One region of the Thauera sedimentorum genome, then DNA from elsewhere that is predicted to be linked to it. Evidence: predicted binding sites of a transcription regulator. Region 1 holds the regulator's gene; the other holds the start of a gene.
What was found. Region 1 encodes LexA, which represses DNA repair genes until DNA is damaged. Its sites were predicted from a motif close to ACTGTATNTANATACAGT; they were not measured.
Positions count from the first base shown of each region.

Region 1 (4,414 bases):
GCCACTCGACGGGAGAAATCGCCGGGCAGTTCGGTTGCACGGGGTTTGGGAAACAGGGGCATGGGTACGGGGGATCGGGGCAAAGGCGGAAGTCTAGCGGATCTTGGCGCCGTGGGCAGAAGGCCGTGCTCAGCCGAAGTAGCCGTGCACATACCATTCGTCCGGCCTGTCCAGCGGATGGAATACCCAGCACAGGGCCTCGTCCCTGTCCCGCGCCACGTAGTAGTCGCGTCGCACGTCGGCGCCGTCCCACCAGCCGGATTCGATGCGCTCCGGGCCGGCCAGCAGGATCAGGCCGGAGCTGCCGCGCAGCGCCCTGGGCTCGGCAAGCAGCCACAGCGGGCGCGGCCCCGGCACCGGTGTGTCGGCCGGCAGGCGTGTACCGGGACGGACCGGGCGCCAGGCCCGCTCGGGGCGGTGGTCGGCACAGGGGCGCAGGCTGGTGACCGCATCCGTCCCCAGCCGGGCGACCAGGCGGTCGAACAGCAGGCCGGCGTTCTCGCGCGCGGTGTCGGGGTCGCCGAACAGATCGGCGGACTTCGGCGCCAGTTCGACCGGCAGGCCGCTTTCCAGGCGCAAGGCCTCGACCGGCGCCGGCAGGGGCAAAGCAGCCAGGCGTTCGCGCGCCAGCAGCCCCAGGCGGGCCTCGTCACGCGAGGGGGCGCCGGTGTAGAGCTCGAGCACGGTGGCCGGGCCGGACTCGTGCTCCAGGGTCAGGCTGCAGTGATCCACCGCCGTCTGGCGGGCGGTGAGCCAGGCGGCCAGGCCGGCAAACAGCCGGCGGGCCGCGAACAGCAGGGGTTCGACGTTGTCGGTGGGCGCAGCCATCGCCACCCGGGCGGTGTAGCGCGCGGGCGGTACGAACCAGTCGCGCAGGTCCGGGGTTTCGCCGCGGGCGCGGGCCAGCGCCGCACTCACCGCCGCCGCCTGCCGGCGGGCCAGCCCGTCGCGTGGCAGACGCAGGACGTCGGCCAGGCTGCGGGCGCCGATGCCGTGCAGCAGCATCAGGATGTCCTTGCCCACGCCGGCATCGGCCAGCACCGCAAGCGGCAGAGGGGCGAGGCATTCCTGCCAGCCGCCACGCGCCATGGCCAGGGTGCCCGGGCTGGAGGCCGCCAGCCAGCGCGCAGCCAGCGGGGTCGGCGCGCCGGCAATGCAGGCCTGCAGGCCGAGCGCGTCCAGTTCCTGGACAAGCGTCCCGGCCAGTGCCTGCAGGCCGCCGAACAGGCGCAGGCTGGCGGAGATCTCCAGCACCAGTCCGCCAGGCGGGTCCAGGCTGACATGAGGCGTGAAGCGACCGGCCCAATGGGCCAGCTCCGCCAGGGTGGCGGTCTCGAGTTCGGGCGCGCGCGGGCGCAGCAGCAGGTCGGGAGCCACCGCCAGCGCCCCCGCCACGCCGTCGCCCGCGCTCACGCCGAGCGCGCGCGCGGCCGGGCTGGCGGCCACCACCTGCTGGCGAGGGCGCGATTCGGTGACCGCCAGCAGGCCGGGATCAGCTGTGCCGCGGGTGAAGACCTGCAAGGGCAGGTCGGGCAGGAGCAGGGCGAGCCAGTACATGGAGGGATGGCGGTGAAAGCTTGGACTCGGTGCGGAGGCCCGGGCGCTGCGGCAGGACGAGTTCGACCGGCGCGCCGGGCGCCGGTCCGCGGCGCTTGAGGATATGGACGAGCAAACGGCCCGCGCGGGCGGACAGCTGCAGGCGCAAGGCGGCAACCGAGGGTTGGCGGGCGGCGTCCGCCGGGCGGAACAGGAACAGCGGCGTGGCCGAGTCTTCCGCCGCCAGCTGCAGGCGGCGCAGCCCGGCGTTGTCGACCCGTCCCGGCCAGGCCAGCACTGCAGTGCAGGCCCCCGATGCGGTGGCCTGGCGGGTGGCCCACAGGGTTTCGGCATCGCTCGCGGTGCGCACCAGCAGCAGGCGTTCCAGCGGCACGCCGGCCGCGGCCAGCGCCGGGGCGTAGGGCAGGCGGGGCGGAGCGATCCAGGCCAGCCAGTGGTCGGCTGGCGTGCTGCGCAGCAGCGGCAGCAACAGGGAGAGTTCGCCCACCCCGGGGCGGGCGGCGAGCAGTTCGATCAGCGCGCCGCGCGGCCAGCCGCCGCCGGGCAGTTGCGCGTCCAGCGCGGCAAAGCCGGTGGGCAACCCGGGCGCGGCGCTGCCGGCCAGGCGGTCGGCCTGCCAGACCAGGCCGGGTGGCAAAGTGGCGAGGGCGAGCGGGTTGGCCATGATGTGAGCGCTGCCATCGGGACTGGGCGCGTCAGTGACCGCCGTCCTGGCGGATCAGCCCGACCATGATGCCTTCGATGGCGAGCGGCTCCTCGCGGGTATCGACCACGATGGGTTCGTAGTCCGGGTTGGCGGGTAGCAACTCGACCAGCGGTCCCTTGCTGCGGAAGGTCTTGACGGTGACGTCGTCGTGCACCCGGGCGACGACGATCTGGCCGTTGCGCACCTCGCTCTGGCGGTGCACCGCGATCAGGTCGCCATCGAGGATGCCGGCGTCGCGCATGCTCATGCCGCGCACCCGCAGCAGGTAGTCGGCACGCGGGGAGAACAGCGCGGGGTCGAGCTGCAGGCGGTGCTCGACGTGCTCGCTGGCGAGGATGGGGCTGCCCGCGGCCACCCGCCCGACCAGCGGCAGGCCCAGGCCTTCGGCCAGGCGGATGCCGCGCGCACGGCCTTCCTCGAGCAGGATCGCGCCCTTGGCGGCCAGCGCGCGCAGATGGGTTTCCGCCGCATTGGGCGAGCGGAAACCGAAGGCTGCGCACACTTCCAGGCGGGTGGGAGGACGGCCTTCGGCTTCGACGGTCTGGCGGATGAAGTCGAGGATCTCGGCCTGGCGGGCGGTGAGCGATTCGCTGCGCGGGGGCATGGCGGGCTCCATGAAGGAGAGAATTGTTGTGCTGTAAGTTTAAACAGTCCTGAAGCGAGCGTCGAGAACAAAGATGCTCCGCGTCGCCCGCCTGCGCTGTACGAGGGAGATGCTGCGATGCGCCTTGAGCCGTTCGTCGATCTGGGCTATTGCTTGAAGCGGATGTGTCCGGCCGCTGAACAATGACCGCTACAAAGGGGAGAGCCGCCATGTTGCTGCGTGAAGTTCGTGTCCCGTCGTCCGGTTCCGGTAGAGTTCGCTACGGTTCCCGGCTAAAATCCCCCGCACGTCAGGGAGGCCCCATGCTGCAGAGCGGAGACACGGCTCCGGCTTTTTCACTGCCGGATGCGGATATGGAGACTTTCGACCTCGCCGCCGAGCGCGGCAGGCATCATGTGGTGCTCTACTTTTACCCCCGCGACAACACGCCGGGATGCACGCTGCAGGCCGCCGATTTCAGCGACCATGAAGCGGAGTTCGCCCGCCACGACTGCATCGTGGTCGGCGTCAGTCCCGACGATTGCCTCACCCACGCCGAGTTCCGGGATCAGCACGGCCTGTCGGTGCGCCTGCTCTCCGACCCCGATACCGAGGTCTGCAGGCTGTACCATGTGTGGCAGCCGAAGGAAGTCGACGGTGTGAAAAAGATGGGTGTGCGACGAACGACCTACATCATCGACAAGCAGGGCATCGTTCGCCACGCACTCCACGACGTCACGCCCCGCGGCCATGTCGCCGCGGTCTATGAATTGGTCAAGGAACTGGAAAAAGACTCATGCAAACCGAAATCGTCAAGAACACCGTCGTAACCCTCAACTACACCGTGCGCGACCCCGAGGGCAACGTGATCGACGACGGCGCGCACCCGCTGGTGTACCTGCACGGCGGCTACGACGGCATCTTCCCGGTGCTCGAAGAACTGCTGCAGGGCAAGAAGGTCGGCGAGCGCTTCGAAGTGAAGCTGCAGCCGGAAGACGCCTTCGGCGACTACGACGAGGAACTGGTGCTGATCGAGGACGCCAAGCTCTTTCCCGAGAACATCGAGGTGGGCATGTCCTTCGAACGTGTCACCGACGACGGTGAAGAGGAAATGATCTACCGCATCACCGACATCGCCGACGGCAAGGTGGTGGTCGACGGCAACCATCCGCTGGCCGGCACCGCGCTGGTGTTCGATGTCACCGTGTCCGAGGTGCGCACCGCGAGCGCCGAGGAGATCGCCCACGGTCACGTGCATGGCGAAGGCGGCCATCACCACTGAGCCACGACCGGGGCCGCGCAAGCGGCCCTTTTCACATCCCGCCCCCGTTTTCCTGATCCACCCCGCGCGCAGATGATCGGCTACATCCGCCAGGTTGCCGGCCCCGACCCCGATGCTCCGCTGCTCGAGGTGGCCGACCTGCGCGTGGCGATCGGCGGCGAGCGGGTGGTGCGCCCGGTGGCCGGCATCGGCTTCCAGCTGCGCGCCGGCGAAACCTTCGCCCTGCTGGGCGAGTCCGGTTGCGGCAAGTCGATGACCGCGCTGGCCATCGCCCGCCTGCTGCCCG
Region 1 is NZ_JACTAH010000001.1:1,336,032-1,340,445, forward strand. Features, by position in the region: gene IAI53_RS05960 (hypothetical protein) at 1-62, opposite strand, end outside; gene IAI53_RS05965 (Y-family DNA polymerase) at 130-1,557, opposite strand; gene imuA (translesion DNA synthesis-associated protein ImuA) at 1,493-2,221, opposite strand; gene lexA (transcriptional repressor LexA) at 2,253-2,867, opposite strand; gene IAI53_RS05980 (peroxiredoxin) at 3,170-3,676, shown strand; gene IAI53_RS05985 (FKBP-type peptidyl-prolyl cis-trans isomerase) at 3,643-4,128, shown strand; gene IAI53_RS05990 (ABC transporter ATP-binding protein) at 4,201-4,414, shown strand, end outside.

Region 2 (4,414 bases), 610 kb from region 1:
GCCGCCTGGCGTGAATCCGGCGTGCCGCGCAGTTCCGGCGGCGGGGGCGGCCAGGAGCGCTGCTCGAAGTGGCCGAGCATGCGGTTGGAGATGAAGCGGGTGCGCCCGGCGTACACATGGCGGTCGCCCAGGCCTTGCTGGCCGGTGACGTAGAAGCGCTGCGGCACGACCAGCTCGAGGTGGTCCTTGGCGCGCGTCATGGCCACGTAGAGCAGGCGGCGCTCCTCGTCGATCTCCACGCTGCTGCGGGTGGCGATGTCCGACGGGATGCAGCCGTCGACCACGTTCAACACCGTTACCGCGCGCCATTCCTGGCCCTTGGCCGAGTGCATGGTGGACAGGATCAGGTAGTCCTCGTCGAGCAGCGGCATGCCGGCCTCGTCGCTGGTGGCGCTGGGCGGGTCCAGGGTGAGTTCGGTGAGAAAGCGCTGCCGACTCGGATAGGTGGCGGCGATGCGCGCGAGCTGGGCGATATCGCCCTGGCGCACCGCGGCGTCGTCGTAGAGGCGCGGCATCTCGCCCTCGTACCAGCGGCAGGCCAGCTCGAAGCTCGCCGGCCAGGCGGCGTCGGCCGCGCGCAGGCGGTCGAGCAGCGCGGCAAACTCCGTCCAGCCCGCACGCGCGGCCTCCGGCACCGGCTGCTCGGCGAGCAGCTCGCAACCGGCCGGCGCAGCGGCGAGGTTGTCCAGCACGCGCGCCGCGCTCTTGGGACCGATGCCGGCCAGCAGTTGCAGCACGCGAAAGCCCGACACCCGGTCGCGCAGGTTCTCGGTCCAGCGCAGCAGCGCGAGCACGTCCTTGACGTGGGCGGCTTCGAGGAACTTGAGCCCGCCGAACTTCACGAAGGGGATGTTGCGCCGGGTGAGCTCCATCTCCAGGCGCGCGCTGTGGCTGGCTGCGCGGAACAGCACCGCCTGCTGCTTGAGCTTGATGCCCTCCTCGCGCCGCGCCAGCACGCGCTCGACCACGAAGGCGGCCTGCTCTGCGTCGTCGCGCACGCTCACCAGCTGCGGGCGGGCGTCGGATTCTCGAGCACTCCACAACTCCTTGGCGTAGCGCTCGCTGGCCTGGGCGATCACCGCGTTGGCCGCAGCGAGGATGGGCTGGGTGGAGCGGTAGTTGCGCTCCAGGGTCACGCGCTGCGCCGGCGGGTCGAAGTGCGCGGGAAAATCCAGGATGTTGCGCACCGTGGCGCCGCGAAAGGCATAGATCGCCTGCGCGTCGTCGCCCACCACGGTGAGCCCGCGGCCGTCCGGCTTCATCGCCAGCAGGATTCTCGCCTGCAGCGGGTTGGTGTCCTGGTATTCGTCCACCAGCACGTGCCGGAACTGCTCGCCGACCTCGGCGGCCAGCGCGGACTCGGCCATCATGTGCGCCCAGTAGAGCAGCAGGTCGTCGTAGTCGAGCACCTGCTGGGCCTGCTTGGCGGCCACATAGGCGCGGAACAGCGCCTTGAGTTCCGCCTCCCACTCGGCGCACCACGGGAAGGTGGACTGCAGCACCTCGGCGAGCGGCGCACCGGTGTTCACCGCGGCGGAGTAGATCGCCAGACAGGTGCCCTTGAGCGGAAAGCGCCGCTCGCGGGTGGACAGGCCGGCCTCGTGGCGCGCGAGATTCATCAGGTCGGCCGAGTCCTCGCGGTCGTGGATGGTGAAGGCCGGGTCCAGGCCGATGCGCCCGGCGTGCTCGCGCAGCAGGCGCGCGCCGATGCCGTGGAAGGTGCCGGACCACTCCAGGGAGGCCTGCGCGAGCCAGGGATGCTCGGCCGCAGCCCGCCCGAGGATGCGCCGCACCCGCCGGCCCATCTCGTCCGCGGCGCGGCGCGAGAAGGTCAGCAGCAGGATGCGCGCCGGGTCGGCGCCGTGCAGGATCAGGTTCGCCACCCGGTGCGCCAGCGTGCTGGTCTTGCCGGACCCGGCCCCGGCGATGATCAGCAGCGGCGACGGGGCATCGACGCCGATGCCGTGCATGACCGCCTCGCGCTGGGCGGGATTGAGTTCATCGAGCCAGGCGGACGCGGCATGGGGAGCGGCATGGGTATTCATGGCTGTAATTCTATCCAGTCATCGCACACCGGCGATAGCCCGCGAGCGTCGTGCGGCGCACAACTGGCCTTCAACCTGAAAACCGCAGTTGGACGCGTCCGAGTGTGCGTCTGGCGGGCTGTCTGGCAAGGCGCGACAAAGCCGCATGGTCATTCCCTGCAATGAGGAGCAACGCAGCCAGGCGGCCCGCCAGGCGTGCAATCGGGTGCGTAGTGCACTCACCCGAGCGGTGAGGCTGGACGAAGGCTGACAACACTGTGTTCATCAGGCTTCCTGAACGTCAACAAGCGGTCAACTGCGGTTTTTAGGTTCATACGAAGGTAGAATCCGCCGATGCTCTACGACATCGCCCGCCCGCTGCTGTTTTCGCTCGATGCGGAAACCGCCCACGAATTCACCCTCGCCACCCTGAATGTTGCCGGCCGCGCCTTGCCCGCCGGCCGCCCGGAACCGGCCGCGCCGGTACAGGTGATGGGCCTGAACTTCCCCAACCGCATCGGCCTGGCCGCCGGTCTGGACAAGAACGGCGAGGCCATCGACGGTCTGGCGCGCATGGGCTTCGGCTTCATCGAGATCGGCACCATCACCCCGCGCCCGCAGCCCGGCAACCCGCGCCCGCGCCTGTTCCGCCTGCCGGAGGTGCAGGGCATCATCAACCGCATGGGCTTCAACAACCACGGCGTGGATGCGCTGGTGGCCAACGTCAAGGCGGCCAAGTTCAGCGGCATCCTCGGCATCAACATCGGCAAGAACTTCGATACGCCGATCGAGAACGCCGCCGACGACTACCTCGCCTGCCTGGAGAAGGTCTATGCGCTGGCGAGCTATGTCACGGTGAACATCTCCTCGCCCAACACCGCGAACCTGCGCCAGCTGCAGGGCGAATCCGAACTCGACGACCTTTTGGCGAAGCTCAAGGCCGCACAGACCCGCCTGGCCGACACCCACGGGCGCTACGTGCCGATGACGCTGAAGATCGCCCCGGACCTGGACGACGCGCAGATCACCAACATCGCCGACGCGCTGCGCCGCCACCGCATCGACGGGGTGATCGCCACCAACACCACGATCGCGCGCGACAAGGTGCAGGGCGTGCGCTTTGCCGAGCAGCAGGGCGGCCTCTCCGGTGCGCCGGTATTCGAGGCCTCCACCGCGGTGGTGGTCAAGCTCGCCGCCGCGCTGGCCGGGGAACTGCCGATCATCGCCGCCGGCGGCGTGACCAACGGACGCACCGCGCGCGCCAAGCTGGAAGCCGGCGCCACCCTGGTGCAGCTCTACAGCGGGCTGATCTACCGCGGCCCTGGCCTGGTGCGCGAATGCGTGCGCGCCACCGACGGCATGTCCCCGCCCGCGCCGGCCGCTGCATAGAGCCGGCGTTCATAAGCCTATTCCCCTGTCAGGGTTGAGCGCCGCAGTGCAGCAGGGGATAATCCCGCGATTACACGTGGTTAGCGAGTCATGAGCAGCTACATCTTCGTCGTCATCGGCGCGGTCCTGGTCAACAACGTGGTGTTCATCCGCATCCTGGGCCTGTGTCCGTTCATGGGCGTGTCCAAGAAGCTGGAGACCGCGATCGGCATGGGCGCGGCGACCACCTTCGTGCTCACCCTGGGCGCGGGCACCAGCTACCTGATCGACCACTACCTGCTGCAGCCTTTCGATCTCGCCTACCTGCGCACCCTGTCCTTCATCGTGGTGATCGCCGCCATCGTGCAGTTCACCGAACTGGTCATCCAGAAGACCAGCCCGCTGCTGCACCAGGTGCTGGGCATCTACCTGCCGCTGATCACCACCAACTGCGCGGTGCTCGGCGTGCCGCTGCTCAACGTCGGCCTCAACCACAACCTGCTCGAATCCCTGCTGTTCGGCTTCGGCTCCTCGGTGGGCTTCACCATGGCGCTGGTGCTGTTCGCCGGCATCCGCGAGCGCCTGGACGGCGCCGACGTGCCGCTGCCCTTCAAGGGCACGGCGATCGCGATGATCACCGCCGGCTTCATGAGCCTGGCCTTCATGGGCTTCGCCGGACTGGACCGCTTCCAGTAGGCGGAGCGCCGTGCGCAAGTCCTGATCTGACGCAAAAGAACAACATTCGCTTTCCCTTATTCTTCGCCCCTTTGCCCCCAACCCACCTCCGCTGACCGCATGCTGACCGCACTCCTGATCATGGCCGGAATCGCCGTCGTGCTGGGCGCCACGCTCGGCTACGCGTCGATCCGCTTCAAGGTGGAGGGCGACCCGCTGGTCGAGAAGATCGACGCCATCCTGCCGCAGACCCAGTGCGGCCAGTGCGGCTACCCCGGCTGCAAGCCCTACGCCCAGGCGGTGGCCAACGGCGAGGCCGACATCAACCAGTGCCCGCCGGGCGGCGA
Region 2 is NZ_JACTAH010000001.1:1,949,948-1,954,361, forward strand. Features, by position in the region: gene IAI53_RS08885 (ATP-dependent helicase) at 1-2,045, opposite strand, end outside; gene IAI53_RS08890 (quinone-dependent dihydroorotate dehydrogenase) at 2,379-3,413, shown strand; gene rsxA (electron transport complex subunit RsxA) at 3,504-4,088, shown strand; gene rsxB (electron transport complex subunit RsxB) at 4,188-4,414, shown strand, end outside.
Region 2: a site for LexA is predicted at 2,047-2,064, ahead of IAI53_RS08885 (ATP-dependent helicase). Genes of this name have one in related genera too.